DNA from 2 places in the Cupriavidus sp. LA-1 genome. Region 2 is predicted to be linked to the other one. Evidence: predicted binding sites of a transcription regulator. Region 2 holds the regulator's gene; the other holds the start of a gene.
The links. Region 2 encodes FNR, which switches genes on or off when oxygen is low (the NO sensors DNR and NnrR bind a similar motif). Its sites were predicted from a motif close to TTGATNNNNATCAA; they were not measured.

Region 1: a site for FNR is predicted at 2,753-2,766, ahead of ACZ5MJ_RS16965 (Kdo hydroxylase family protein). Genes of this name have one in related genera too.

The regions. Positions count from the first base shown of each region.
Region 1 is NZ_AP031387.1:3,618,578-3,633,634, reverse strand. It holds gene ACZ5MJ_RS16980 (lipid A biosynthesis lauroyl acyltransferase) at 1-280, opposite strand, end outside; gene ACZ5MJ_RS16975 (lysophospholipid acyltransferase family protein) at 277-1,182, opposite strand; gene metK (methionine adenosyltransferase) at 1,514-2,677, shown strand; gene ACZ5MJ_RS16965 (Kdo hydroxylase family protein) at 2,880-3,821, shown strand; gene ACZ5MJ_RS16960 (GMC family oxidoreductase) at 4,036-5,715, shown strand; gene ACZ5MJ_RS16955 (acyl-CoA dehydrogenase family protein) at 5,731-7,392, opposite strand; TPP riboswitch at 7,593-7,694, shown strand; gene thiC (phosphomethylpyrimidine synthase ThiC) at 7,796-9,676, shown strand; gene ACZ5MJ_RS16945 (FAD-dependent oxidoreductase) at 9,813-11,006, shown strand; gene thiS (sulfur carrier protein ThiS) at 11,017-11,214, shown strand; gene ACZ5MJ_RS16935 (thiazole synthase) at 11,218-12,054, shown strand; gene ACZ5MJ_RS16930 (thiamine phosphate synthase) at 12,051-13,187, shown strand; gene ACZ5MJ_RS16925 (PaaI family thioesterase) at 13,393-13,845, shown strand; gene ACZ5MJ_RS16920 (PGDYG domain-containing protein) at 13,867-14,301, opposite strand; gene thiD (bifunctional hydroxymethylpyrimidine kinase/phosphomethylpyrimidine kinase) at 14,307-15,057, opposite strand, start outside.
Region 2 is NZ_AP031387.1:1,311,853-1,326,909, reverse strand. It holds gene truB (tRNA pseudouridine(55) synthase TruB) at 1-738, opposite strand, end outside; gene rbfA (30S ribosome-binding factor RbfA) at 832-1,200, opposite strand; gene infB (translation initiation factor IF-2) at 1,261-4,158, opposite strand; gene nusA (transcription termination factor NusA) at 4,250-5,725, opposite strand; gene rimP (ribosome maturation factor RimP) at 5,722-6,210, opposite strand; gene rluB (23S rRNA pseudouridine(2605) synthase RluB) at 6,512-8,416, opposite strand; gene scpB (SMC-Scp complex subunit ScpB) at 8,422-9,282, opposite strand; gene ACZ5MJ_RS06280 (sulfite exporter TauE/SafE family protein) at 9,873-10,631, opposite strand; gene fnr (fumarate/nitrate reduction transcriptional regulator Fnr) at 10,710-11,435, shown strand; gene ACZ5MJ_RS06270 (hypothetical protein) at 11,494-11,739, opposite strand; gene ACZ5MJ_RS06265 (hypothetical protein) at 11,736-11,945, opposite strand; gene ccoG (cytochrome c oxidase accessory protein CcoG) at 11,989-13,461, opposite strand; gene ccoP (cytochrome-c oxidase, cbb3-type subunit III) at 13,511-14,428, opposite strand; gene ACZ5MJ_RS06250 (cbb3-type cytochrome oxidase subunit 3) at 14,431-14,595, opposite strand; gene ccoO (cytochrome-c oxidase, cbb3-type subunit II) at 14,598-15,057, opposite strand, start outside.

The DNA of each region.
Region 1 (15,057 bases), 1.8 Mb from region 2:
AGCGGCGCATCTGTGCCTCGCTGCCGGTCCAGAAGATGCCGCGCTCGGCAAAGCTGCGGAACAGGATGCGGAAGCTCTGGCGCGACAACGCGTCGATCTCGGCCTCGGTGCGCTCCGGGAAGCACAGGCGCAGGTTGGCCTGCACCACGCGGCGCCGTTCGCTGGGCAAACGGTACAGCAGGCCGCCGAGCGCCTCGCCGAAGCGCGCGACGAAGGGATATGGCAATTTGCCCAGCACCGTCAGCAGGCCGATGCCGAGCCAGGTGAACACGCGGCTCATGAAATCGATTGATCAGTGGCCGGCTCGGTATGGTTGCCCGGGGTGCCTGGCGCATCCGGGGTGCCCGCTCCGGCGGGTTGCTTGTAGCGGTTGTAGCCCCACAGGTATTGGGTGGGGGACAGGCTTACCAGTTCTTCGATGGTCCGGTTGATGGCAGCGGCGGCGGCGGCGGGATCGTCCGGCAGCATGCCGCCGTCGTTGATCACGCGCAGATGGCCGCGATAGCCGGCGCCGCGCGGCAGGCGCTCGGCAAAGACCGCCACCACCGGCGCGCCGGTCAGCTGCTGCAGCCGGTGCACCAGCGCCATCGTATAGGCGGGCTTGCCGAAGAACGGCGCCCAGTTGCCTTCGCCGCCGCTGGGCACCTGGTCGGGCAGGATGCCCACCGCCTGGCCGCGCTTGAGCGCCTTCACCAGCATGCGCACGCCGCGCGGCGTGGCCGGCGCCATATGCATATTGGGGCGAGTGCGCATTGTTTCGATCCACTCGCGCAGCCAGGGCTGGTGCGGCGGCTTGAACAGCGCGGTGACCGGGCGATGCAGTGCGTGGGACTGCGGCAGCACTTCAAAGCAGCCCAGGTGCGGGGTCAGGATGATGATGCCCTTGCCGCGCGCCTGCAGCTTCCCGAGCTCGGGCCACAGGTAGTCGTCAAAGCCGTACAGCTTTGCGCCGATCCTGCTGCGGCTCCAGAAGTAAGGCATCTCGATGATCATGCGCCCGGTCGAGCGGGCGGCCTCGTCGATCATCGCCTCGGTGGCATCCGGGAAGGCCAGTCGGAAGTTTTCCCGCAGGCGCTGGCCATAGCGGCCGGGCAGGCGCGCAATCAGCAGGCCGATGGCGCCGCCCACGGCTTGCAGCAGCCGCAGGGGGAATCGGGAGATCAGCCAGAATAAAAAGGTCATCAGGCGCGAAAAACAGGTCTGTCGCAGGTCCGTGCCGGGAACAGACGGGCAAGCAGGCGTTTTTTTCGATGCGGTATTCAGTTCCGCACGCCGCGTGCCGTCAACAGGGACCAGCACGGGCACAGCGCCCCGGCGTGCCGGCAAGTGTTGTACCGCACCAATGGCGCGCTGCAACGAAGCCGGCAGGCGCGTATAATAGCGTGTATCGCCGAGTTAACTGACAACTTGCGGGGCGATGCGGCTCAAACCGGGCTGCCTGAAATACCGCTAAAGCGTCGCCGCCATGAACCGAACAGGCTGGCACGCAATAGCCAACCTGGAGAATAAGTTCGTGGCAAACGACTTCCTTTTTACTTCGGAATCCGTCTCCGAAGGCCATCCCGACAAGGTCGCTGACCAGATTTCCGACGCCGTCCTGGACGCCATCCTGGCCCAGGACAAGTATGCGCGTGTGGCAGCTGAGACGCTCTGCAACACCGGTCTGGTGGTGCTGGCCGGGGAAATCACCACGACCGCCAATGTCGACTACATCCAGATCGCGCGCGACACCATCAAGCGCATCGGATACGACAACACCGAATACGGCATCGACTACAAGGGCTGCGCCGTGCTGGTGGCTTATGACAAGCAGTCGCCCGACATCGCCCAGGGCGTGGACCGCGCCTCCGACGACTACCTGAACCAGGGTGCCGGCGACCAGGGCCTGATGTTCGGCTACGCCTGCGACGAGACCCCGGAACTGATGCCGTTCCCGATCTACTACGCCCACCGCCTGGTCGAGCGCCAGTCGCTGCTGCGCCGCGACGGCCGCCTGCCCTGGCTGCGCCCGGACGCCAAGTCGCAGGTCACGGTGCGCTATGTAGACGGCAAGCCGCACAGCGTGGACACCGTGGTGCTGTCGACCCAGCATTCGCCCGACATCACCCAGGCCCAGATCCGCGAAGCCGTGATCGAAGAGATCATCAAGCCGGTGCTGCCGGCCGAGATGCTCAAGGAAACCAAGTACCTGGTGAACCCGACCGGGCGCTTCGTCATCGGCGGCCCGCAGGGCGACTGCGGCCTGACCGGGCGCAAGATCATCGTCGACACCTACGGCGGCGCCTCGCCCCATGGTGGCGGCGCGTTCTCGGGCAAGGATCCGTCCAAGGTCGACCGCTCGGCCGCCTACGCCGCGCGCTATGTGGCCAAGAACGTGGTGGCCTCGGGCCTGGCGCGCCAGTGCCAGGTGCAGGTCAGCTATGCCATCGGCGTGGCCCGCCCGATCAACGTGACGGTCTACACCGAAGGCACCGGCAAGATTCCCGACGCCAAGATCGCCGAACTGGTGCAGGAGCATTTCGACCTGCGCCCGAAGGGCATCGTGCAGATGCTGGACCTGCTGCGCCCGATCTACGAGAAGACCGCCGCCTACGGCCACTTCGGCCGCGAAGAGCCGGAATTCTCGTGGGAAGCCACCGACAAGGCAGCTGTTCTGCGCGCCGCGGCCGGCCTGTAAGCGCCACCCGCGCCAGCTGCACTGACGGCAAGCCCCGCCGGCCCGCAAGGGCCCGCGGGGTTTTTTCATGCGGGTTTGATCCTGGTCCAGTCGCCGCGTGACGCCGGCGCCACGGCTGGCGGCAGGGAGTAAAATCCCGCCATTCCCAGCCGCCACGCCGGCGGCCGACCCCAAACACTGGTGACCGTTTCCAGAGGATGCCATGTCCGAAGCGCCTGTCCTTGCCCCGTCGACCTCAGCCCAGCCTGGCGCCGCCGGCCAACTCAACCTGATCCGTCCGCAGCCCTATACGGACTGGGCTCCCCAGGTCACGGCCGAAGAACGTGCCACGCTGCGCCGCGAACTGGAGCAGGGAGCCGTGCTGTACTTCCCGCACCTGAATTTCCGCTTCCAGCCGGGCGAAGAGCGCTTCCTGGACAGTCGCTATTCGGACGGCAAGTCCAAGAACATCAACCTGCGCGCCGACGACACCGCGGTGCGCGGTGCGCAGGGCAGCCCGCAGGACCTGGCGGACCTGTACACGCTGATCCGCCGCTACGCCGACAACAGCGAGGCGCTGGTGAGCACGCTGTTCCCGGAATATACCCCGCACATGACGCGCGCCGGCACGTCGCTGCGGCCCAGCGAGATCGCCGGGCGCCCGGTCAGCTGGCGCAAGGACGATACCCGCCTGCACGTGGACTCGTTCCCGTCCAACCCGATGCTGGGCAAGCGCCTGTTGCGCGTGTTCCACAATATCGACCCGGCCGCACCGCGCGTGTGGCGCGTGGGCGAGCCGTTCGGCGATTTTGCACGGAAGTTCGTGCCCAAGACCCATGGCATGTGGCCGGGGCAGGCGTCGCTGATGAAGCTGCTGCATATCACCAAGCGCAAGCGCTCGGAATACGATCACCGCATGCTGCAGCTGCACGACCTGGCCAAGGCCGACCTGGATTACCAGGCCAACGTGCCGCAGCAGGAATTCCAGTTCCCGCCGGGTTCGACCTGGATCGTCTTCAGCGACCAGTTGCTGCATGCCGCCATGCGCGGGCGCGCGATGATGGAGCAGACCATCTACCTGGCGCCGCAGGCGATTTCCGACCACACCCACTCGCCCGAGGCCGTGCTGTCGCGCATGCTCGGACGGCCGATGCTGGTGTCCTGACCAGCGCAGGAGCAGCCGCAGCCGGGTTGCGCCCGAGCACACGCGGCCCGTCCGACGTGCTTGCGCGCGTGCCTTGCCGCCGTCCTTCTCCACCCCTCCGGCTAACGTCTACACTGAATCTCACGGCTTGCCATCCGCTGGACGGACAAGGGCGGGCGCACCGGCGCAGCCCGGCTCACGCATGCGCGCCGCCTGCGGACTCGCGGGGAGACAGATGGAAACCACCTATGACTACGTCATCGTCGGTGCGGGCTCGGCGGGCTGTGCGCTGGCGGGGCGGCTTGCCGACAGCGGCGACGACGCCATCGCGCTGGTCGAGGCCGGGCACCACGATCACCATGTGCTGATACGCACACCCGCCGGGATGGCCGCGTTGCTGCCGCGTGCCGGGGCCCGCAACTATGGCTTCCAGACGGTGCCGCAGCCGGGCCTGAACGGCCGCCGCGGCTACCAGCCGCGCGGGCGCGGCCTGGGCGGCAGTTCTTCGATCAACGCCATGATCTACACCCGCGGCCGCCCCGCCGACTACGACGCCTGGGCCGACGCCGGCTGCGACGGCTGGTCATGGGACGACGTGCTGCCTTACTTCCGCCGCGCGGAATGCAATGAACGCCTGGCCGGCAGCGACGACGACCCGCTGCACGGCGGCAACGGTCCGCTCCATGTCAGCGACCTGCGCACCCCCAACCCCTTTGCCGAACGCTTTATCGAAGCCGCGCAGCAGGCCGGCTTTCCGCGCAACGACGACTTCAACGGCGAAGAGCAGGAAGGCGTGGGCTGGTACCAGGTCACGCAACATGCCGGCGAGCGCTGGAATGCCGCGCGCGCCTACCTGCACGGCGGCAACGTGCGCGACCGCGCCTGCAATGGCGGCCGTGCGCGGCTGCACGTGCTGACCGACACGCAGGCGCTGCGCATTGTCTTTGAGGGCCGCCACGCAGCCGGTGTGCGGGTGGTGCGGGATGGCCGCCAGCAACTGCTGCGCGCGCGCCGCGACGTGATCGTGTGCGCGGGCACGTTCGGCTCGCCGCAGTTGCTGATGGTTTCGGGGGTCGGCCCTGCCGCGCTACTGCGCGAGCAAGGCATCGGCGTGGTGCACGACCTGCCCGGCGTGGGCGCCAACCTGCAGGACCATCTCGACATCGTGCTGCACAAGCGCACCGCCGTGCCCGAGCTGTTCGGGGTGTCGTTCGGCGGCCTCGCGCGGCTGGTGTCCGAAATGCTGCGCTACCGGCGCGAGCGCACCGGCATGCTGTCGAGCAATTTTGCCGAGGCGGGCGGCTTCCTGCGCAGCCGGCCGGAACTGCCCGAGCCTGACCTGCAGCTGCATTTCGTGGTCGGCATCGATGACGACCACATGCGCCGGCTGAACTCCGGCCACGGCTATGGATGCCATGTCTGCCTGCTGCGCCCGCGCAGCCGTGGCGAGGTGCGACTGGCCTCGGCCGATATCCGGCGTGCGCCGCTGATCGATCCGAAGTACCTGAGCGATATGCGCGACCTGGGCGATCTGGTGGCCGGTGTGCGCATCGTGCGCAGCATCCTGTCGCAGCCGCAACTGGCATGCTTCGGCGGGCGCGAGCTCTATTCGGCCGGCCTGCGCGCCGACGGCAGCGACGATGCAGCCGTGCGCGAGCTGATCCGCGAGCACGCCGATACCATCTATCACCCGGTCGGTACCTGCCGCATGGGCATGGATGCGATGGCGGTGGTGGACCCGCAGCTGCGCGTGCGCGGCGTTGAGGGCCTGCGCGTGGTCGACGCGTCAGTGATGCCGACCCTGATCGGCGGCAACACCAATGCACCCGCGATCATGATCGGCGAGCGCGCGCACGACCTGATCCGCTATGCGCCGCGCGTGATGCTGCGCGTGCTGGAATCGATGGAGGCTTGACGGGAGGTGTGAGCCCTAGCCTTCGAAGCCGCGCGAGAACACCCGCTTGAGCACATCGGCATCCGCATCCAGCGTGCCGAAGACGCGCCCATGCTGCCGCCCCAGCCGGCTGGCGACGAACAGCTCCGCACTCTCGGTATCGGCATGCGCCAGCATCAGCGCGGCCTGCGCGGTCAGCACCAGTCCCTGCGCAAAGCGGCGCGCGTTGGCTTCCAGCAGTTCGGGGGGCTCGCGCAGCAATGCCTGCAGCGAGGCCAGTTCCGCGCGCACCGCCGGATGGCCGCCGGCGCGGCGCGACAGGTCCTGCAGCAAGCGCGCGGCATCGTCCGGATTGCGCTGGATCGCGCGCAGCACGTCCAGGCACATGATGTTGCCCGAGCCTTCCCAGATCGAATTGACCGGCGCCTCGCGATACAGCCGCGCCATCGGGCCTTCTTCGACGTAACCGTTGCCGCCCCAGACTTCCATCGCTTCGCCGGTGGCTTCCAGCGTGCGCTTGCAGACCCAGAACTTGGCCGCGGGCGTGACCACGCGCTTCCAGGCCGCCGCGAGCGGATCGTCCTCGGCATGCTCGAAGGCATGGCCCAGCTCCATCATCAGCAGCGTGGCGGCTTCGGATTCCAGCGCCAGGTCGGCCAGCACATTGCGCATCAGTGGCTGGTCGGCCAGCAGGCGTCCGAAGGCGCTGCGGTGGCGCGTATGGTGCAGCGCCTGCACAAAGGCCGCGCGCAGGATCGCGGCGCTGCCGATCACGCAGTCGAGCCGCGTGCTGGTGGCCATCTCGATGATGGTGGGGATGCCGCGGCCTTCCTCGCCGATCAGGATGCCGGTGGCATCGCGGAACTCGACCTCGCTGCTGGCGTTGGAGCGGTTGCCGAGCTTGTCCTTCAGGCGCTGGATCTGCACCGCGTTCCTGCTGCCGTCGTCGCGAAAGCGCGGCACGAAGAAGCACGACAGCGGGCCGTCTTCGGCGCCCATGCGCGCGACCACCAGGTGCGCATCGCACATCGGCGCGGAGAAGAACCACTTGTGGCCGGTCAGCGCATATTCCGCGCCGCGGCCTTCGCCGCCCACCGCGCGCGCCACGGTGGTGTTGGCGCGCACGTCCGATCCGCCCTGCTTCTCGGTCATGCCCATGCCGATCATGATCGCGGTCTTGCTGCGCCACGGCAGGTCGCGCGCATCATGCTCGGTGGCATACAGGCGCGGCTCCAGCTCGGCAAACAGCGCCGTTTCCTTGCGCAGCACGGGGATGCTGGCAAAGGTCATGGTCGGCGGGCACAGCGAGCCGGATTCCACCTGTGCCTGCAGGAAATACCCAGCCGTGCGCGCCGCCCATGCGCCCGCGCGCGGCTGCGCGAAGGGCAGGGCCTGAAGCTGCTGGCTGCGCAACAGGCCCAGCAGCGCGTGCCAGCTCGGGTGAAAGTCCACTACGTCGATGCGCTCGCCGGTGCGGCTGTGGGTGTGCAGTTCTGGCGTGAAGTGGTTGGCGTCGGCCGCCCATTGCTGCACTTCAGGCTCGCCCAGCCGCGCGCCGAACTGCCCGAGCGCGTCGGCATGCCAGCCGCCGGCAAGGCGTTCCAGCGCGGCGCGCACGGCGCGGTCGCAGCCAAACAGGTTGTAGTGGGCGAGATCCGGCACCTGGTTGAAAACGCGGTGCGTGGCGGCGTCGGTCATGATGTCTCCTGGATCGGTGCTTGCCGTTTGCTTGCATGGTAGATCACGTACCCGGTGTTTGAGTGCACGGTCGTCCCCTTGTTGGCGATTTTGCGGCGCAGCATGCGCGATTCGATACCTTTTCGCACAGGTGTGGCACCACAATCGGCAGGGAACTGGCACTGGCGCCCGCCGGCACCTTGTGCTTAAATTCACCCCGTTGGATGAAACAGGGGTGCCGTACGGATGGGCCGTGCGGCTGAGAGAGTCCCTTCGAACCCGATCCGGCTAGTACCGGCGTGGGAAGTTTCACAAGACCAAGTCTCCAGTCCCTCCGGGACTCGCCGCCCCAGGCTTCAGGCCCCAGGCAGCGCTCACAAGGCTCCTGGTTTCGTCCACCCCCGCAAGAGAGAGGACGACACCCATGGCCCGTACTGCCCCCGCTGCATCCTTCGAATCGCTTGAAAGCGACCTCGACCAGAAATTCGCCTATCCGGCTTCCAGCAAGACCTACCTGACCGGCAGCCGCCCAGATATCCGCGTACCGCTGCGGACCATCCTGCAGACCTCGACGCGCACCGAGAAGGGCGACATGCCCAATCCGCCGATCCCGGTGTACGACACCTCGGGCCCCTACAGTGACCCGGACGTGCATATCGACCTGAAGGCCGGCCTGCCGGCGCTGCGCGCCAAGTGGATCGAAGAGCGCGGCGACACCGAGGTGCTGTCCGGCCTGTCGTCGGAATACGGCCGCGACCGTGCCAACGACCCCGCCACCGCGCACCTGCGCTTTGCCCAGCTGACCAACCCGCGCCGCGCCAAGGCCGGCGCCAATGTGTCGCAGATGCACTATGCGCGCCGCGGCATCATCACGCCGGAAATGGAATACGTGGCCCTGCGCGAATCGCTGAACCTGCAGGCGCTGTACGACAAGCCCGAATACAAGGCGCTGCTGCGCCAGCACCCCGGCAACGCGCTCGGTGCCGGCCTGCCGCTGCGTCCGGAAGACATCACGCCGGAATTCGTGCGCCAGGAGATTGCCTCGGGCCGCGCCATCATTCCCGCCAACATCAACCACACCGAGCTGGAGCCGATGGCGATCGGGCGCAATTTCCGCGTCAAGATCAACGGCAACCTGGGCAACTCGGCGGTGACCTCGTCGCTGGCCGAGGAAGTGGAAAAGATGGTGTGGTCGATCCGCTGGGGCGCCGACACCATCATGGACCTGTCCACCGGCAAGCACATCCACGAAACCCGCGAATGGATCCTGCGCAACTCGCCGGTGCCCATCGGCACGGTGCCGATCTACCAGGCGCTGGACAAGACCGGCGGCATCGCCGAGGACCTGACCTGGGAGATGTTCCGCGACACGCTGATCGAGCAGGCCGAGCAGGGCGTCGACTACTTCACCATCCACGCCGGCGTGCTGCTGCGCTATGTGCCGCTGACCGCCGACCGTGTCACGGGCATCGTTTCGCGCGGCGGTTCGATCATGGCCAAGTGGTGCCTGGCGCACCACAAGGAAAACTTCCTGTACACGCACTTCGACGAGATCTGCGAGATCATGAAGGCCTATGACGTGTCGTTCAGCCTCGGCGACGGCCTGCGTCCGGGCTGCATCGCGGATTCCAACGACGACGCCCAGTTCGGCGAACTGCGCACTTTGGGCGAGCTGACCGCCAAGGCGTGGCAGCACGACGTGCAGGTGATGATCGAAGGCCCGGGCCACGTGCCGCTGCAGCGCATCCAGGCCAACATGGACGAAGAACTCAAGCATTGCTACGAGGCACCGTTCTATACGCTGGGACCGCTGGTAACGGACATCGCTCCCGGCTACGACCACATCACCAGCGGCATCGGCGCGGCCAATATCGGCTGGATGGGCACCGCCATGTTGTGTTACGTCACGCCCAAGGAGCACCTGGGCCTGCCGGACAAGGAAGATGTGCGCGAAGGCATCATCACCTACAAGATCGCCGCCCACGCCGCTGACCTGGCCAAGGGCTGGCCGGGCGCGCAGCTGCGCGACAACGCACTGTCCAAGGCACGCTTCGAGTTCCGCTGGGAAGACCAGTTCAACCTGGGCCTCGATCCGGAACGCGCGCGTTCGTACCACGATGCCACGCTGCCGGCCGAAGGCGCCAAGATCGCCCACTTCTGCTCGATGTGCGGGCCGAAGTTCTGCTCGATGAAGATCACGCAGGAAGTGCGCGACTATGCGGCATCGCTGCCCAAGGAAGCGCAGCAGGGCATGGAAGAGAAGTCGATCGAGTTCCTGAAGAAGGGCAGCAAGATCTACTCGTAAGGCAGTGACAGGCAGTACGGGCATGGCTTCGCAACCCATGCCCGCGCATGATCCGCCGCCGCGCTGCGCCCCGCGCGGCGGCACCGACATAGGAGGCCGGACGCGGCCGCATGGCGCGTCCGGCACAACACCCCTCATGACAGCAGTGCAGTCGTTTGACGTCGCCATCCTCGGGGCCGGTCTTGCCGGCCGCCTGGCCGCCTGGCAACTGGTCCGCAGCGGCGCCCGCGTGGCGCTGGTGGAGCGGGCCGGCCCGGACGGCGCGGGCTCGGCCGCCTATGTGGCCGCCGCCATGCTGGCGCCGCTGGCCGAGTCGGCCATTGCCGAGCGCCGCATCGTCGACCTGGGCATTGCCAGCGTCGACCTGTGGCGCGCGTGGCTGGCCGAGTTGGCGGAGCCGGTCTTCTTCCAGGAAGACGGCACGCTGGTGGTCTGGCATGCGCGCGACCGCGCCGAGATGTCGCTGTTCACCAGCCGCGTGCGTGCCGTGGCACCGCCGGAGCTGGTGGCGCAGCGGCTGTGCGCGCTCGACGCGAAGGGCGTGGGCGAGGTCGAACCCGCGCTCACGGGCCGCTTCCCGCAGGGCCTGCTGCTGGCCGGCGAAGGCCAGCTCGACAACCGCGGCGCGCTGCGCGCGCTGCTGTCGTGCGCGGTCAGCGAAGGCGTGCATTGCGTCTGGGAGGCCGGCGAAGTCGACGCCCGCTCGCTGCCCCAGCTCGGCATCCGTGCCGACGTGGTACTGGACTGCCGCGGCCTGGGCGCGCGCGCGGCCTGGCCTGTGCAGCCCGGCGGCACCCGGCCGGGTCTGCGTGGCCTGCGCGGCGAAGTGGTGCGCGTGCACGCCCCCGACGTCAAGCTGCACCGGCCGGTACGGCTGCTGCATCCGCGCTATCCGATCTATATCGCGCCCAAGCCCAACGACCTGTACGTGATCGGCGCCACCGAGCTGGAAAGCGAGGACGAGTCGCCGATGAGCGTGCGCTCCGCGCTGGAGCTGCTGTCGGCGGCGCATTCGCTGCATCCCGCCTTCGGCGAGGCGCGCGTGCTGGAACTGAACGTGCAGCGCCGCCCGACGCGCCCCGACCACCTGCCCGCGATCCGCGTGGACCAGCGCGCGCGCGTGGTGCGCGTCAACGGGCTGTACCGGCATGGCTTCCTGATCGCGCCGGCAGTGACCGAGGCCGCCTGCGCGGTGGTCGGTGCGCTGCTCAGGGGCGATCCCGCGGCCCATGCGGTGCCGGCCGCGCTGCGCTGGCCCGGCATGATCGAAGCCGTGACCGATGCGCCCGCCACCACAGCCATGGCCGCGCCTGGCGGGCTGCTGCACTAACGTGAACGACATGGATATCCTGCTCAACGGCCGACCGCTAGCCCTTGCCGATTCCGCCACGCTGGCGGACGCGGTGAGCGCGGCGCAGATCGCGCCCCCCTTTGCCGCGGCGGTCAACGGCCAGTTCGTGCCGCGCGGCGCCCACGCCAACACCCCCCTTGCGGCCGGCGACCGCATCGACCTCGTGCAACCCGTGACGGGAGGCTGACCCATGACCTTCGAACCCTCCGAAACCTTGCGCGACCCGTTCGTGCTGTATGGCGAGTCGTTCGGCTCGCGCCTGCTGCTGGGCACCGCGCGCTACCCGTCCCCGGCCACGCTGGAGGCGGCCGTGCAGGCGTCGAAGCCCGCCATGATCACCGTCGCGCTGCGCCGCCAGGGCGCGGTCGGCGATGGCGAGGGCGGCCAGGCCTTCTGGCAGATGCTCAGGGCCATGGACGTGCCGGTGCTGCCCAATACCGCCGGCTGCTTTACCGCGCAGGAGGTGATCACCACCGCGATGATGGCACGCGAGGTCTTCGAAACGCCGTGGATCAAGCTCGAGCTGATCGGCGACGACTACACGCTGCAGCCCGATACGCTGAACCTGCCGGCCGTGGCCGAGACCCTGATCAAGGAAGGCTTCAAGGTGCTGCCGTACTGCACCGAGGACCTGGTGCTGTGCCGCCGCCTGCTCGACGTGGGCTGCCAGGCGCTGATGCCGTGGGCCGCCCCGATCGGGACCGGCCGCGGCGCGGTCAACCCGCACGCGATGCGCGTGCTGCGCGAACGCCTGCCCGACACGCCGCTGATCGTCGATGCCGGCCTGGGCCTGCCGTCGCACGCGGCGCAGGTACTGGAGTGGGGCTACGACGGCGTGCTGCTCAACACCGCGGTGGCGCAGGCTGCCTACCCGGTCAACATGGCACGCGCCTTTGCGCAGGCCGTGGAAGCCGGCCGCACCGCCTACCTGGCCGGGCCGATGCCCGAGCGCGAGGTCGCGCAGGCCAGCACGCCTGTCGTCGGCATGCCGTTCTGGCACGCCGACAACACGGAGCAGCGCGCATGACCCGCCGCGCGGTGCATGCCGCCAGCGACGGCCCGCTGCGCCAGGCGGTGCTGGAACATTATGGCGAGACCTTTGGCGTCGATGACAAGCCGTGGCAGGCCTGGCGCCTGGCCGACGCGCCGGCGCAACCCGGCGCCCACGATGTGCTGCTGTCCGACGGCGAAGCCGACGAAGCCGTGATCGCGCGCGTTGCCGCCGCGGGCGCCACGCTGATCGAGACCGACCGCGAGGGCGGCCGGTGGATCGACACCGTGCGCTCGCCGATGGGCACGTGGGTCTTCTCTGTGGCCGCCGACACCGGCCAGCCGCATTCGCCCGCTTTTGTCGCGGTGCTGCTGGCCTGCCTGTCGCTGCATTTCCCGGCGCACGACGCGCTGTGCCTGGCACGCGCCTGGGAGCCGGGCTCGGCCGACTGGCCGTCCGACTTCGCGCGCTTCCCGCATGTGCGGCACGCCGCGCTGGTGGCGCCCGAGCAGGCTGCGGCGCCGTTCGCGCCGTGCCCCGCGCTGGGCCTGTATGTGGTGGTGCCGAGCGCCGAATGGATCGAGCGCCTGGCGCCGCTGAACGTGCCGACGGTGCAGCTGCGCTTCAAGTCCGACGACCCGGCCGCGGTGCGCGCCGAGATCGCACGCGCGGCGAAGGCCATGCAGGGCTCGTCTTCGCGCCTGTTCATCAACGACCACTGGCAGGCCGCGATCGATCACCGCGCCGCCACCGGCGGCGAGCAGAGCGGCATCTACGGCATCCACCTCGGCCAGGAAGACCTGGACGATGCCGACCTCGATGCGATCCGCGCGTCGGGGCTGCGGCTGGGTGTTTCCACCCACGGCTATGCCGAAATGGTGCGGGTGGCCGCGATCCGCCCCAGCTACCTGGCGCTGGGCGCGATCTTCCCGACCACCACCAAGGTGATGCCGACCCAGCCGCAAGGCATGGGCCGTTTCCGCGCCTATGTGAAGCTGATGCAGCCGGTGATCCCGTCGCTGGTGGGCATCGGCGGCGTCAACGCCGCCAATATGCGCGAGGTGCTGGCCGTCGGCGTCGGCAGTGCCGCCGTGGTGCGGGCGGTGACCGAGGCAGGCGACGTGCCGGCCGCGGTGGCGCATCTGGTCAGTTTGTTTCCGGTCGGCTGAGCTGTCACAGGTTCTCTGACCCTGCGGTTTGCTCTCCTCTCCCGCAAGCGGGCGAGGGGAGCCTGGTTCGCACGGCGTTGGCTACGGCTGGCTGGCTTGCATAGCCAAGATTTGTGCGACATTCGCCCAGCCGCGGAAACCGAACCGGACCCCGTCGCTATGATGTCGGGCAGCATTCCCCGCCAATCACCCAGCATCGCCCACCATGTCCAGCCAGCCCGTCCCCGAAATCATCCCCGCCGCACCCGGCACGCCGGAGAAGCCCTACTTTGGCATCGACATTCCGCTGATGCGATATTTTGGCCTGCAGCCGGTGCATATCGAGGAAGGCCTGTGCCGTACGCGCTTGCCGGCGCATCCGTCGCTGGTGAACAGCCGCGGCGATGTGCACGGCGGCACGCTGATGGCGACGCTGGACTTCACGCTGAGCGGCGCCGCACGCTCGCATGCGCCGCTGGACACCGGCGTGATCACCATCGACATGTCCACGCATTTCCTGGCGGCCGCGCGCGGCGAGCTGACGCTGGAGGCGCGCTGCCTGCGCCGTGGCGCGCGCATTGCATTCTGCGAGGGCGAGGTCAAGGATGCGGCCGGCACCGTGGTGTGCGTGGCGCGGGCCGCGTTCAAGCTGGTGCCGCTTTCCGCCGGCGGCAACTGATCCCGGCGTTGGCCGGGCCGCTCAGTCCTGCAGCGGCCGGTACACCTGCTCGAAGCGCGCGCGCTCGGTGATGCCATAGTCGCCGGGCGCGTATTGCATCAGCCAGTCGCCCGGCTTGCCGTGCAGCACGTCGCCGCCGGCGCTGCGCGCGATGCTGAAGGCCTCGTGCATCTCGCGCGCCAGTACCGGGATCGGCTTGTTGCGGTAGGCGCCGTCCTGGCCGTGCGCCAGCGGCGGCACCGCTTCGTACTTGGGGTCGAAGCGGTCGCGCGACACGCACCAGCGGTCACCGCCGCGGCTGGTGACCAGCGCATCGCCGGGCTGGTAGCGGTTGGGCCCCTCCCGGCTGATCAGCTCGCCGGGCCCGGTGGCGAACACCACGTCGACGACTTCATGCTTGAGGTAGAACGCGGCAGCCGGGTCGCTGCGCAGGTCGATATCGGTCAGCATCGTCATCTCCGTCACCCCAGCGCGCGCGGCGCGAAAAAATGGTTCAGCGGCCCGTTGCCAGCGCCCAGCCGCAGCCCCGCGCCCGCCGCGATGGCCTGCGCCACATAGTCCAGCGCGGTGGCCACGGCTGCCTCCAGCGCATCGCCGCGCGCCAGTTGCGCGGCAATCGCGGCGGCCAGCGTGCAGCCGGTGCCGTGCAGGTTGCGGGTATCGACACGCGGGTGCGTGAACACGCGCACGCTGCCGTCGGCCAGCATCAGCAGGTCGTCCAGGCCGCCGGCACCGGTGTCGTCTTCAAGGTGGCCGCCCTTGAGCAGCACGGCGGGGCAGCCCATGGCGATCAGGTCGGCGGCGGCCTGCTCCATCCCGGCGCGGCGCGCGATCCTGCGCCCCAGCAGGTACGAGGCTTCGGGCAGGTTGGGGGTGACCAGCAGCGCGCGCGGGAACAGCAGCCGCACCATGGCCTGCGTGGTGGCGTCGTCGGACAGCGTCGCGCCCGAGGTCGAGATCATCACCGGATCCACCACCAGCTTGCGGATGCCGTGCCGGTCCGCCGCCGCGGCCACGGCCTCGACGATGGCGGCGGTGCCCAGCATGCCGGTCTTGGCCGCGTCTACGCCGATATCGCCGGCCACGGCATCGATCTGCGCGGCCACCATGTCGGCGGGAATGGCGTGCACGCCGGTCACGCCCTGCGTGTTCTGCGCGGTGATGGCGGTGATGGCGCTCATGCCGAAGCAGCCCAGCGCGGAAAAGGTCTTC
Region 2 (15,057 bases):
CAAGGCATCCACCGGGGCCAGCATGGCCGGGCGTTGCGCGTCGTCCTGCTGTTCGATCTGCTCCAGCGTCACCGCGCCGTCCAGCGTCAGGTCACCCACGGCGATCCGGCGCAGGCCGGTCAGGTGCGCGCCGCAGCCCAGCGCCTCGCCGATGTCCTCGGCCAGCGTGCGGATATAGGTGCCCTTGCTGCATGTCACCCGCATCGTGAACGACGGGGCCTCGGGCAAGGCGCAGTCCAGCAGTGCGATCGCATGGATGGTGATACGGCGCGCCGCGCGCTCCACGGTCTGGCCGGCGCGCGCGTATTCGTACAGCGGGCGGCCATCCTTCTTCAGCGCCGAATGCATCGGCGGCACCTGCTCGATTTCGCCCAGGAAGCTTGCCAGCGCCTGCTCCACCGCGGCGCGGTCGCAGCTGACCTCGCGCACGTCGAGCAGTTCGCCTTCGGCGTCGCCCGTGCTCGAGCGCGCGCCCAGGCGCACCTCGGCGTCATAGGTCTTGTCCGCTTCCAGCAGGTCCTGCGAGAACTTGGTGGCCTCGCCGAAGCACAGTGGCAGCAGCCCGGTGGCAAGCGGATCGAGCGTGCCGGTATGCCCGGCCTTGGCCGCGCGCAACAGGCGCTTGGCGCGCACCAGCGCGTCGTTGGACGACAGGCCCAGCGGCTTGTCGAGCAGCAGCACACCATGGACCTCGCGGCGCGGCAGGCGCGGCGGACGGTTGGCGTTCGAATCGGTCATCGGGAGAAAGCCGGAGAAAGCGGGAGGCGACGATGCAGCGCGGATGGCGCCCGCGGCGAGGGTAGCCCATGCCAGTCGGCACGGGCGCCGGCATCAGTCGTCTTTCGAACGCGTGGCGTTCGCTTCGTTGATCAGCTTGGACATCTCGATCGCATGTTCGACCGAGGTATCGTGGAAGAAGCGCAGCGTCGGCACGGTATGGATATGCAGGCGCTTGTACAGCAGCGAGTGCAGATAGCCTGACTTTTCGTTCAGGATGGCTTCCGCTTCGGCGGCTTCGGCGCCCAGCACGGTGAAATACACCTTGGCGTGCGCATAATCAGGCGTCAGCGTGACCGACTGCAGCGTGACCAGGCCGAGGCGCGGGTCGCGCAGTTCGCGCTGGATCATCTCGGCCAGGTCCTTCTGGATCTGGTCGGAGATGCGGAGATTGCGGGAGGAGATATTGCCTTTCTTGGCCATTCAATACTGTCTAGTCGAGATGACAACGGCAGGCCGAAGCCTGCCGTTGCTTGCGACGCCTTACAGCGTACGCGCCACCTCTGTGATTTCGTACACCTCGAGCTGGTCGCCTTCCTGAACATCGTTGAAGTTCTTGATCGACAGACCGCACTCGAAGCCTTGCTTGACTTCCTTGACGTCGTCCTTGAAGCGCTTGAGCGAATCCAGCTCGCCGTCGTGGATGACCACGTTGTTGCGCAGCACGCGCACCAGCGAATTGCGCTTGACCAGGCCGTCGGTAACCATACAGCCGGCCACCGCACCGATCTTCGGCACGCGGAACACCTGGCGCACCTCGACCTGGCCGATGGTGGTTTCGCGCTTCTCCGGCGCCAGCATGCCCGACATCGCCGCCTTGATCTCGTCTACCGCATCGTAAATGATGTTGTAGTAGCGGATATCGATGCCGTTATGCTCGGCTAGCTTGCGCGCACCCGCATCGGCACGCACGTTGAAGCCGATGATGACCGCCTTCGAAGCCGTCGCCAGGTTGACGTCGGATTCGGAGATGCCGCCCACGCCGCCGTGCACGATCTGCACGCGCACTTCGGCAGTCGACAGCTTCTGCAGTGACTGCACCAGCGCTTCCTGCGAACCCTGCACGTCGGCCTTGACGATCAACGGCAGCGTCTGCACTTCGCCTTCGGCCATCTGCTCGAGCATGTTCTCGAGCTTGGCGGCCTGTTGCTTGGCCAGCTTCACGTCGCGGAACTTGCCCTGGCGGAACAGCGCGATTTCACGTGCCTTGCGCTCGTCCGGCAGCACCAGCACTTCCTCACCGGCGGCAGGCACTTCCGACAGACCCTGGATTTCCACCGGGATCGACGGACCGGCTTCCTTGGTCGCCTTGCCGTTCTCGTCCAGCATGGCGCGCACGCGGCCGTAGGCGCTGCCAGCCAGGACCACATCGCCACGCTTGAGCGTGCCGCTGCTGACCAGGATGGTTGCGATCGGGCCCTTGCCCTTGTCCAGCTGGGCTTCCACCACCAGGCCCTTGGCCGGGGCATCCACCGGTGCCTTCAGTTCCAGCACTTCGGCCTGCAGCGAGACCTGCTCCAGCAGGTCTTCGATGCCTGCACCGGTCTTGGCGGACACCGGCACGAACGGCGAATCGCCGCCGTATTCTTCCGGCACCACCTGCTCGGCCACCAGTTCCTGCTTGACGCGGTCCGGGTTGGCATCGGGCTTGTCGATCTTGTTGATCGCCACCACGATGGGCACGCCGGCAGCCTTGGCATGCGCAATCGCCTCCTTGGTCTGCGGCATCACGCCGTCGTCGGCCGCGACCACCAGGATCACGATGTCGGTTGCCTTGGCGCCGCGGGCACGCATGGCCGTGAAGGCCTCGTGACCCGGGGTGTCCAGGAAGGTGATCACGCCGCGGTCGGTTTCCACATGGTAGGCACCGATATGCTGCGTAATGCCGCCGGCTTCGCCCGCGGCCACCTTGGTGCGGCGGATGTAATCCAGCAGCGAGGTCTTGCCGTGGTCGACGTGACCCATCACGGTCACCACCGGCGGACGCGGCAGCAGTTCGGCGTCTTCGTGTTCCTCGCCGTCCACCACCAGCAGGGCTTCCGGATCGTCCAGCTTGGCGGCGTACGCCTTGTGGCCCATTTCTTCCACCACGATCATGGCGGTTTCCTGGTCCAGCACCTGGTTGATCGTCACCATCTGGCCGAGCTTCATCATCTGCTTGATGACCTCGGATGCCTTCACCGCCATCTTGTGGGCCAGGTCGGCCACGGAGACGGTTTCAGGCACGTGCACTTCACGGATCACCGGCTCGGTCGGCGCCTGGAAGTTGCTGCGGCTGTCGTCGTGCTGCTGCTGCCTGCTGCCGCGGCCACGCGGGCCACCGCGCCAGCCGCCCACGCCGCCCGACGAATCGCCGCGCGTTTTCAGGCCGCTGCCCTTCTTGCGGCTGCCTTCGTCCTGCCACGTCGACGAGGTGCCGGCCTTGACGACCTTGCCCTTCTTGTCGGCGGTGGTGGTGGTGGCGGTCGCGGTCACCGGTTTCTTCTCGCCCGGCTTGGCTTCGGTCGCACCTGCCGGCTTGACCGGCTTGTGCAGCGTACCGGTCTGCTCGGCCTTCTTTTCCTCGGCCTTGCGCTCGGACGGCGCCTTCAGCACGCGTGCCGGTGCGTTCAGCATCTGCTGGATCGCGCGGGCTTCGGCTTCGGCGGCTTCGCGGCGCTTGCGCGCAGCGATTTCCTGCTCGGCGCGGGCCTTGTCGGCGGCGGCCTTGGCCTCGTCGGCAGCCTTCTGCGCCTCGGCGCGCTCGGCGGTGACGCGGGCCTTCTCGTCCTCGGCCTTCTTGCGCGAGGAGTCCTCGTTGGCTTCGGTCACGGCGCGCGAAGCGGCAGCCTCTTCCTCCGCCTTGCGGGCGGCGAGTTCGGCCTGGCGGCGCTGTTCAGCCTCCAGTGCTTCCTGGCGGGCGCGGCGCTCGGCTTCCTCGCGCTCGGCTGCCTCGCGGGCGGCCTTGGCTTCGGCTTCCTGGCGCGCCAGCTGCTCGGCCTGGCGGCGTTCTTCCTCTTCGCGGTGCGCCTCATCGGCAGCGTCCACGGCCGGGGCTTGTGCCTCGACACCGTCGGCCTGGGCATCATGCGCAGCTTCGTCGCGCTTGATCAGCACGCGCTTCTTGCGCACTTCGACCTGGACCGTGCGGGTCTTGCCGGCGCCATCCGACTGGCGGATCTCGGAGGTTTCGCGCTTGGTCAGTGTGATCTTCTTGCGGGCGCTGTCGTCGGCCTGGCCGTGCGAGCGCTTCAGATAGTCCAGCAGCCTGGTCTTATCCGATTCCGTGATGATGTCCTCTGGCGTCGCTTTGCCCACCCCAGCCGCCTGCAATTGTTCCAGCAGGGCAGCTGCGCTGCGACTCAGTTCTGCGGCCAGTTGGGCAACTGTTGTGCTTGCCATTCAAACCCTTTCAATGCTTGGTTTCTACGTCGGGACAAATTGTTGCGGAAAGCGCGCCCGGGCCAGGTGTAGGCCGGCCCGGCCGTGTCCCTCAGGTGAACCAATGTTCCCGTGCTTTCATGATCAGCGACTTGGCTTCTTCCTCGCTGACACCGGTCATCTCGACCAGCTCGTCCACGGCCAGTTCGGCCAGGTCGTCACGCGTATGGATATCGCCTTCGGCCAGCTTGCCGATCAGTTCCGGGTTGAGGCCGTCGAGCGAGCGCAGGTCCTGCGACACCTCTTCCACCTTTTCTTCCCGGGCCAGTTCCATCGTCAGGAGCGCATCACGCGCGCGATTGCGCAGCTCGTTGACGGTGTCTTCGTCAAAGGCCTCGATCTCCATCATTTCACTGATGGGGACATAAGCCACTTCTTCCAGCGTGGAGAAGCCTTCCTCGATCAGGATGTCGGCAACTTCCTCATCCACGTCCAGCTTGGACATGAACAGCTTGCGCACGACATCGCTCTCTTCGGCCTGCTTCTGCGCCGATTCTTCCTGGGTCATGATGTTGATCTGCCAGCCGGTCAGCTCGGACGCCAGGCGCACGTTCTGACCACTGCGGCCGATCGAGACGGCGAGGTTTTCCTCGTCGACCACCACGTCCATGCTGTGCTTCTCTTCATCCACGACGATCGACTGCACTTGCGCCGGCGCCAGCGCGCCGATCACAAATTGCGCCGGGTCTTCCGACCACAGCACGATGTCCACCGCCTCGCCGCCGATCTCGTTGCGCACCGCGGTGACGCGCGTGCCACGCACGCCCACGCAGGTGCCGATCGGGTCGATGCGCTTGTCATGCGCGACCACGGCAATCTTGGCGCGCACGCCCGGATCACGGGCTGCCGCCTTGATCTCCAGCAGGCCCTGCTCCATTTCCGGCACTTCGTTCTCGAAGAGCTTGATCAGGAACTCGGGCGCGGTGCGCGACAGTTCGATCTGCGGGCCGCGCGCGGCGCGGTCCACATTCAGGATATAGGCACGCACACGGTCGCCCGTGCGCAGGTTTTCCTTGGGGATGATCTGGTCGCGGGCCAGCAGCGCTTCCACGCGGCCGGATTCGACGATCAGGCCCTTCTTGTCGGCGCGCTTGACCGTGCCGGTCATGATCTTCTCGCCGCGATCCAGGTAGTCGTTCAGGATCTGCTCGCGCTCGGCGTCGCGGATGCGCTGCAGGATCACCTGCTTGGCAGCCTGCGCACCAATGCGGCCGAACTCGACCGACTCGATCTGCTGCTCGATAAAGTCGCCCAGCTCGATGCCGGGGTTTTCATCGCGGGCTTCGAACAGCAGGATCTGCTTGTCCGGCTCCTGCAGGCCCAGCTCGTCGGGAACGACCAGCCAGCGGCGGAAGGTTTCATGCTCGCCCGACTCGCGATCGATCGCGACACGGATATCCACGTCTTCCTCGAAACGCTTCTTGGTGGCCGAGGCGAGCGCCGCCTCCAGGGCACCGAATACCACATCTTTGTCGACGTTCTTCTCACGCGCAAGCGCATCGACGAGCAACAGAACTTCGCGGCTCATTGCTTGTTCCCTTTTCTTTGATTTCCTTTGAAGTCGATCACCGGCACCAGGCGTGCCTTGTCGACATCGGATACGGCAAATTCCAGCAGCGCCGGGCCATCTTTGCCCTCGAACTCCAGGCCAATCTTCTCCTCGCCCGCCGCGCCGGTGGGCTCGCGCAGGATGCCTGTGAAGTTCTTCTGTCCGTTGACGGGCAGGCGCAGCGTCACGCGCGCCTCCTCGCCGGCAAAGCGGATGAAGTCGGCCAGCTTCTTCAACGGCCGGTCCAGTCCGGGCGACGAGACCTCGAGGCGTTCGTAGTCGACGTTCTCGACCGTGAACACGTGGGTGAGCTGGCGGCTCACCTTTTCACAATCCTCGATGGCAATGCCGGTTTCAGGCTGATCGATATAGACACGCAGCAATCCAGCCGGGGCACGCTCGAGCTCGACCAGCTCATATCCCATGCCGCTAAGGGTGGTTTCGATCAAATCTGCCAGATGCACTGTTATCCCGAGTAATGGCCATCAACACCGTGGCAGGCAAACCCGCCGGTGCCGTCCGGGACGACCCTGCTGCAGCCCTGCCTGTCCGCCACCCCCCCGCCCCAGCGGAGAGAACCGAAAAACGGGCGAACCAAAAAAAAATGGGCGCAATGCCCATCATTCGCCCATCCTCGACGAGGATGGCTTTTTGAATAGACTTGAATTATACGCGGATTATGTCGAAAAGGCAAAAGCCAGACATTTCCGCACACTGCATGCGGCGCCAGGCGGCGTTCTGCCCGCCGAGCGCCGCAATCAGCGCTTATCGGTTGCCGCCGCGGTTGCCACCGCGATTGCCGCCACCACCGCCTCCGCCGCTGCGCGGGGAACGGTTACCGCCCGGCTTCGCCGCCTTCGGCATGACATTGCCATTGGCTTCGCCACCGCCGCGGCGCGGCTTGCCCTGGCCCTGGCCCTGGCCCTGGCCGCCTTGACCGCGCATGCCGCCCATGCCACCCATACCAGCGCCACCGCGGCCCTGGCGCGCACCGGTACCGCGCCCACCGCCCAGGTTGGCCGCGTGCGAGGTCAGCAACGTCGGACCGTGGCTGATATAGCCCATCGACGTCTTCATCGGATCCGGCTGGCCGCTGCGGCCGCTGCCGCCGCGGGCACCGCCCTGGTCGAAGCGCGGCAGGCCGTCCATGCCCGTGGGCATCGGCATGCCGGCAATCGCGGCTTCGGTGCGCTGCTTGCGTCCGCCCACCTTGGTGGCGCCCTTGGGGGCCTGCTCGCCCTTGCCCGGCACCTTCAGGCCGACACCGGTCATCAGCGCCTTGACGTCATTCGGCTCCACTTCCTGCCAGCGGCCGCGCTTGAGGCCGCGGGGCAGCAGGAACTGGCCGTAGCGGGTCCGGATCAGGCGCGACACGGTCAGGCCGACCGCCTCGAACATGCGGCGCACTTCACGGTTGCGGCCTTCGGTCAGGGCCACGTGGTACCACTGGTTGACGCCTTCGCCACCGCCGTCGGCAATGCGCAGGAAGTTGGCCTCGCCGTCGTCCAGCTTGATGCCGTGCAGCAGGCGCTGGCGGTCGGCTTCGGCCAGCTCGCCCAGCGTGCGCACCGCGTACTCGCGCTCCACGCCGTAGCGCGGGTGCATGAAGCGGTTGGCAATATCACCCGACGTGGTGAAGATCAGCAGGCCTTCGGTATTGAAGTCCAGGCGGCCCACCGCGACCCACTTGCCGGTCTTGATGCGCGGCAGGCTGTCGAACACGGTCGGACGGCCTTCCGGATCGGACTGGCTGACGATCTCGCCGGCGGGCTTGTGGTACAGCAGCACGCGCGGCGGCTTGGTCGACACCTTGCGGTGGATCAGCTTGCCGTTCACGCGGACCTGGTCGGCCGGCAGGATGCGCTGGCCGATGTGCGCCGGCAGCCCGTTGACCGAGACCCGGCCCTGCAGGATCAGTTCTTCCATCTCGCGGCGCGAGCCCAGCCCGCCCTCCGCCAGCACCTTGTGCAGCTTGGGCGCGTCGTCGTCGGCCGACAGCTCGCGCACCGGCTTGGCCTTGGTGCGCGGAATGACGGTGTCTTCGCTGTCGTACTGCTCGGAGATCACGAAGCGGAACAGGTCTTCGCTGCTCGCCGCAGTCTTTTCACCGCCGCCCTGGCCCGGGCCCTTGCGCGGCGCCTGCGGCTTGCCACCTTCCTTGCGGCGGCCCTGCTGGCGCGCGCCGGCGCCCTGGGCCTCGCCAGGCGTTGCCGGCTTGCCGGCGCGCTGGCCCGGCTTGCGCTTGCGGCCGGGCTGCTCGGGCTTGTCGGTGCCTTCGGCCCTGGCCGCGCGGTCAACCTTGTCGGCCTTGCTGTTGCCCTGGCCGCCCTGGCCGCCCTGGCTTCCCTGGCCGCCCTCGCCCTGACCCGTCTTGCGCTTGCCGCGGCCACGCTGGCCACCGCGCCCGCCGCCAGCCGCCTGTGCGGCGCCCGGCTCACCGGCATCGCCCTGGCCGCCGGCGCTGGCGCCTTCGGCGCCCTCGGCACGGTCCTGCGCCGCCTGGCGGCGCGATGCCACCAGGTTCCTCAGCCCGCGGCGCAGCCCCTTGCGGCGGGGCGCGGCTTCGCTGCCCGATCCGGGTTCTGCGGCGCCGGTGTCGGCGGATGCGCCCGCATGGCGGGTGTCTTGCTCAACGGAATCAGACAAGGTATTCACTATCGGATGTTGCATGTTGTTCAGTTCGGCACGCGCTCGTCGTGCTCGCTCGGGTGCGGCGGGTTGCCGTCTTCGGGCAGTTCGCCCCGCGCCCCGTCCGGATTGGGTACGGCTGGTTCGGTGGAATCGTTCGAATCAGCCTCGGCAGCCACCGGCTGCAGCGGCTGCACATCGAAGCCATTGGCGCCTGCGTCGACCGGACCGGTCTCGTCGGCTTCATTCTCGCCAGACGCTTCGGCCGCGGCCGCGCTGTCAGCCTGGCTGGCCGGCTCGGCAAAAGCTTCTTCGTCGGCGCTGGCCGGCTTGTTCGCCGCCAGGTCTTCAAAATTGATCGCCTGCTGCTCCAGCAAGGCTGCCTGCGCCTGTGCCTGGGCGTCTTCCAGCGGCGGCAGCTCATCCAGCGTGCGCAGGCCAAGATCGTCCAGGAACGCCTTGGTGGTGGCATACAGCGCGGGCCGGCCGGGCACGTCGCGGTGACCGATCACCTCGATCCAGCTGCGGTCCTCCAGCTTCTTGATCACTTCCGTGCTGACGGTCACGCCCCGGATTTCCTCGATATCGCCCCGGGTCACGGGCTGGCGGTAGGCAATGATCGCCAGGGTCTCCATGACGGCGCGCGAGTATTTTGGCGGTTTTTCCGGATTCAGGCGGTCGAGGTATTCCCGCATTTCCGGCCGGCTCTGGAAGCGCCAGCCGCTTGCCAGCGCCACCAGTTCCACGCCGCGCGGCCGCCAGTCCTGGCGCAGTTCCTCGAGCAGCACGCGGATGGTGTCTGCACCGACGTCGTCGTCAAACAGTCGCCGCAGATCATTGACGCGCAACGGTTCCTGCGCGCAGATCAGCGCCGTCTCGAGGACGACCTTCGCCTCTTGGGTATTCATGTTGATGGTGTGCAGCCTGTCTTTGCACCTGCTCCCGGACGGATCCGGGGCACCGGAGATTTTGGATACAGCGGTGCGAAAGCCACCGCCATCTCATTGCGCAGCGAGCCGGATACCTGCTGTATCCAAGCCGTGCACTTCCCTTTCTTTGCATCGAGTTGCCGGGTCGTTCCGGCAGGAGATCGTCCGCACGCCGCCATGAACCGGCCAGCGGACCTCTTGCGTCGCGCATCCGCACACTACGGACGTCGCTGTCAGCGAACTGAACGCCTCGGACGCAAGAAAAAACGGGTATCGGGAGCTAGGCCGGCATCTACAACACCACGGTGCCAGCCGGACTTTTGAACCAGATCTTTTGAACCGGATGGACCGCGGGGGCGGGACGGGCATCGAAAACCTTCCGCTTCCCTTGTCCTGAGCGCGCCTTCTGGTAGGAAGGCCGCCTGGCGCTGCTCGCCGCTGCTTACCGCGGCCTGTCTGACTCCGCGCGATACCGCAATGTTGGCGATTGTATGGCATTCCCGCCTCTGCCTGCAACCATCATCCGTTGTCCAAGCGGCGCCAACGCCTCAGAAAAGTCCCAGACGGCATCAAAACACCAGACAGAACCCCTGCCCGGCCAGCGAATGTGGCAGCAGCACCGCTCGCGCAATACCAAGGCCGCCAAACGCCATCACCGCGAGGCCGGCCCCCAGCCGCACGCCGGGACGCCTCGACAGCAGCCGCAAATAGCCCGACAGCCCCGACAGAACCAGCAGATTCGGCAGCGTGCCGAGCCCGAAAACCCCCATGACCAGCGCCCCAGAGCCCGCGTTGCCTGCCAGCAGCGCCAGCGTCAGCGCGCCATAGACCATGCCGCAGGGTACCAGGCCCCAGGCCAGCCCTACCCCATAGCGCCGCGCCAGACCGCCGCGCGCCCGCACGAATGCCGGCATGCCGCCCGCCAGGCGGCCCAGCCGCCGCGCCGCGGCGGCACTGCCACGCGCTGCCAGCCGTTCCAGCCGGTTCACGCTAAAGGTACTGCCGTGCAGCAGGCGCCAGCCCGACCACAACAGCATCACGCTGCCCGCGCCGAACAGCCAGCGCTGCACCGGCAAGTAATCCTGCTTCCATGCCGAGGCGCCGGCGGCACCCAGCGCCGCGCCCAGCAGCATATAGGTCGAAATCCTGCCCATGTGCATCACCAGCAACTCACCAAGCCAGGCGGCGCGGCTGCGCACCAGGCTGACCGTCGCGGGCATCCCGCGCCGCTGTTCCACCGCCAGGGCCACGCCACCACACATTGCGGCACAGTGGACACCGCCCAGCAAAGCCAGCAGGAAAACGCTGATCAGCACTCCAAATGTCAATTCTGTCTCCCTGCAGGATCACATCGCACGTTAAAATGTACCAATCGCGCCCTCGCTGCCATTTCTAGCAGGTTCCAATTGCTCACCTCCATTCCCATTACCGAGATGTCGCCCCGTTGCTCCACTTGTGCGATGGGGCAGCTGTGCCTTCCGGTTGGCATGTCGCAGCAAGACCTCGCCAAGATGGACACGCTGGTGCAAGAGCGCATTCGCGTGCACAAGGGTGAAACCCTGTACCGCATGGGCGATCCACTCACCGCCGTCTATGCCATCCGCTTCGGCACGCTCAAGACCCACGTCACCACCGAAGACGGCCGCTCGCAGATTACCGGCTTCCATCTGCCCGGTGAAATCGTCGGGCTCGACGGACTCGGCGAGATGCAGCATGCCTCCGATGCCGCCGCGCTGGAAGATACCGAGGTATGCGTGGTCCGCATGAACGAGCTGCAATCGCTGTCGGCCGACCTGCCGTCGCTGCAGCAGCAGTTCCTGCGCCTGATGGGCAAGGAGATCACGCAAGACCAGCTCATGCTGGTCACGCTGGGTTCGATGCGCGCCGAGGAACGCCTTGCCGCCTTCCTGATCAACCTGTCGGAGCGGCTGTCGGCGCGCGGGTATTCGGCGTCCGAGTTCGTGATGCGCATGAGCCGCGAAGAAATCGGCAGCTACCTTGGGTTGAAGCTGGAAACCGTCAGCCGCCTGTTCTCCCGCTTTGCCGAAGCGGGCCTGATCCAGATCCGCCAGCGCCATGTCAAGCTGGTCGACATCGACGGCATCAAGCAACTCTACAGCCGCACTTGCTGAGCCATCGCCTCTGTCGGCGCCGCATGTGGCGCCGGCAGCGACGATGGCCGCGCCAGCCTCATTCCAGTTCGTCAGTATCGGCCAGCCGCGTCGGCATGGTGTAGAGCGTCAACCCGCTCGACAGCGCGCAGAACACCCAGGCCAGCAGAAAGCCGACGGTGTAGACCGACTCGCGCGACGATTCGATCGGGTGGCCGAAGAACTTCAGGTCACCGGGATCGACAACCGAAAAGACCGTCGCGGTCGCAAAGCCGGCCATCAGGAACCCCGGCCAAAGTACCCACATCAGCCAGCGCAACCTCATGGCTGCCTCGCTGTGGCAGGCCTGGGCGGCGTGGCCCCGGGCTTCTCCACCACCAGGCCATGGCGCGTCGCGCCCTGCACAGGCATGTCGGGATGCGTTGACGCCAGCCAGATCGTCACGCCGCACGCCACCATGGCCGCCAGCGGACCGCTCATCAGCAGCCACGGCCACGGCTCCTTCCACCACGGATTGCCTTGCTGATTCATCTTGCCCCCTTCGTCTTGGCGACTACGTCCGAGTCCCCTGGCTTCACAAATCGCGCGGCACGATAAAACTGGTGGATTGCCGGATTTCGGCATGCCCCCGCTCCGTGCCTTCGCTCGTTACTGTCACGCTGATCTTGTGCGTGCCCTGCGCCGCGGCCTCGACCGGCACGCGGATCCGGATCGGCAGCAACCGGTTGGAGGTCGGCGCCAGCAATTCGGCCTGCTTGTCGTACTCCACCGTCAGGTTCTTCAGTTCATCGCTGTCGGCGCTTACCCGGATCCGCACCGGCGCTTCGGTCGTGTTGATCAGCTGCAGGCGATAGACGTTCTCAATCCAGCGTCCTTCCACTTCCCGGCCGAGCGCGCCGCGGTCGCGGATGATGTCGACCTTCAACGGCGTGCGCAGCGCGATGGACGCCAGGAATCCGGCCAGCAGCGCGACCCAGATCACTGAATAGATGATCACGCGCGGACGCAGCAGCCGCTTGCGCGACGCCACGGCAGACAAGCCTTTGCGCATCGCGTTCTCGGACGTGTACCGGATCAGGCCGCGCGGGTAGTCCAACTTGTCCATCACCTGGTTGCAGGCGTCGATACACGCGCCGCAGCCGATGCATTCGTACTGCAGGCCATCGCGGATATCGATGCCCGTCGGGCACACCTGCACGCAGATGCTGCAGTTGACGCAATCGCCCAGGCCCGCCTTGTGGTGGTCGGTCTTGCGCGAGCGGCTGCCGCGCGGCTCGCCGCGGCCGACGTCGTAGGTCACGACATAGGTATCGCGGTCCACCATCACGCTCTGGAAACGCGCATACGGGCACATGTACTTGCACACCTGCTCGCGCATGAAGCCCGCGTTGCCCCAGGTGGCGAACGCATAGAACAGCATCCAGAACGCCTGCCAGGGCCCCAGCGACAGGGCCAGCACCTCGCCGCCCAGTTCACGGATCGGGGCGAAGTAGCCGATAAAGGTAAAGCCGGTCCAGAGCGCGATCAGCACCCACAGCAAGTGCTTGGTCGCTTTGATACGGAACTTGCGCAGGCTCCATGGATCGCCGTCGAGACGGATGCGCGCGATGCGGTCACCTTCGACCCGCCGCTCGATCCACATGAAGATCTCGGTGTAGACCGTCTGCGGACACGCGTAGCCGCAGAACAACCGCCCCGCGATCGCCGTGAACAGGAACAGCGCCAGCGCGGAGATGACCAGCAGCACCGCCAGGTAGATGACGTCCTGCGGCCACAGCACCAGCCCGAAGATATAGAACTTGCGCTCGCCAAGGTCGAACAGCACGGCCTGGCGGCCATTCCATTGGAGCCAGGGCGTGCCGTAGTAGATCAGCTGGGTCAGGATCACCAGCCAGACCCGCCAGCTGGAGAAGGCGCCCGTCACCGAGCGCGGATAGATCTTGCGGCGGACCTCGTAGAGCGTTTCGTCCGAGGTCTCGCCCGGCGCAGCGGCCGACCGTTGCAGGTCGGCCGCGCGGGCCCTTTCCTCAGTCCCGGGTGCGTTCATGGGCATGCTCTCCCGCGAGCCACCAGCGCCCGCTCACATGAGTCGTCGGTCATTTCCCGGCTCCGCCCCCGGTATTGGACAAACCCCAGACATAGGCGGTCAGCATGCGGATGCGCTCGGGGGTCAGGATTTCCTCATGCGCCGGCATATGGTTGTTATGGCCCTTCAGGATGGCATCGACAATGCTGGCTTCCGAGCTGCCATAGAGCCAGACGTTGTCCGACAGGTTCGGCGCGCCGAGCGCCTGGTTGCCCTTGCCGCCGGAGCCGTGACAGGCCGCGCAGGTCGTCTTGAAGGTGCCCTCGCCGCGCGACGCGCGGATCGGATCCGACGACAGCCCGGACAGCGAGCGCACGTACTGCGCCACATCGCCCGCCTGCTTGCCATCGATTGTTGAAGCGAACGACGGCATCACGCCGTTGCGGCCCTTGGTGATGGTCTGCTGGATCGTTTCCGGGTCGCCGCCATACAGCCAGTCATTGTCGGTCAGGTTCGGGAAGCCGCGGCTGCCGCGCGCGTCCGAGCCATGGCACTGCGCGCAGTAGTTCAGGAACAGGCGTTGGCCGATCTCACGCGCCTGCGGGTCCGCCGCCACCTGCTTGACGTCCATCTTCAGGTACTTGGCGTAGATCTCGTTCTGCATCTGCTCCTGCGCCGCGCGGTGCGCGGCCAGTTCGCCCTGCGTGGAGAACTTCAGCACGCCGGCATATGAACCGAGGCCCGGATACAGCACCAGGTAGACCAGGCTGAAGATGCAGGCCAGCAGGAACATCCACATCCACCATCGCGGCAGCGGGTTGTTGAGCTCGCGCAGGTCGCCGTCCCAGACGTGCCCGGTATCTTCGGTGCCACCGGCAGTCTTGGTGATCTTGCGTTGCGAGAACAGCAGCCACACGCACCAGACGATGCCGATGAGCGCGATGCCGGCAATGTAATAACTCCAGAATTCGGAAATGAAATCGCTCATGGCTAGGTGTTCCGGCTCGATGTTGTCGTAGGTTCGTCAGGCAGCGCGAACGGCAGCATGGCGGATTCCCGGTTGGCGGCCTGCCGGCCGGCCGACCAGGCCCACCAGCAGATCCCCAGGAAGACGACCATCGACACGACGGTCGCAATGGCAGTGATCATGGCCATGGTTACTCCTTGGGCGCCGCTGCCGCGGCGGAATCCACGCGCACATTGCGGCGGTTGGTGCCCAGGCCCTGCAGGTAGGCAACCAGCGCGTCCTCTTCGGTCTTGCCCTTGAGCGCTTCCGGTGCCTTGCCGATCTCGGCGTCGGTGTAAGGTACGCCCAGGCGGACCAGCGCGCGCATGCGGGCCTGGATATCGTTGGTGGGCAACTCGGCCTTTTCCAGCCACGGGTACGACGGCATCACCGATTCCGGCACCACGTCGCGCGGATTGCGCAGGTGGATGCGCTGCCAGTCATCCGAGTAGCGCCCGCCCACGCGCGCCAGGTCGGGACCGGTACGCTTGGAGCCCCACAGGAACGGGTGGTCGTAGACCGACTCGCCCGCCGTGGAGTAATGGCCATAGCGCTCGGTCTCGGCCTGCAGCGTGCGCACCTGCTGCGAGTGGCAACCGACGCAGCCTTCG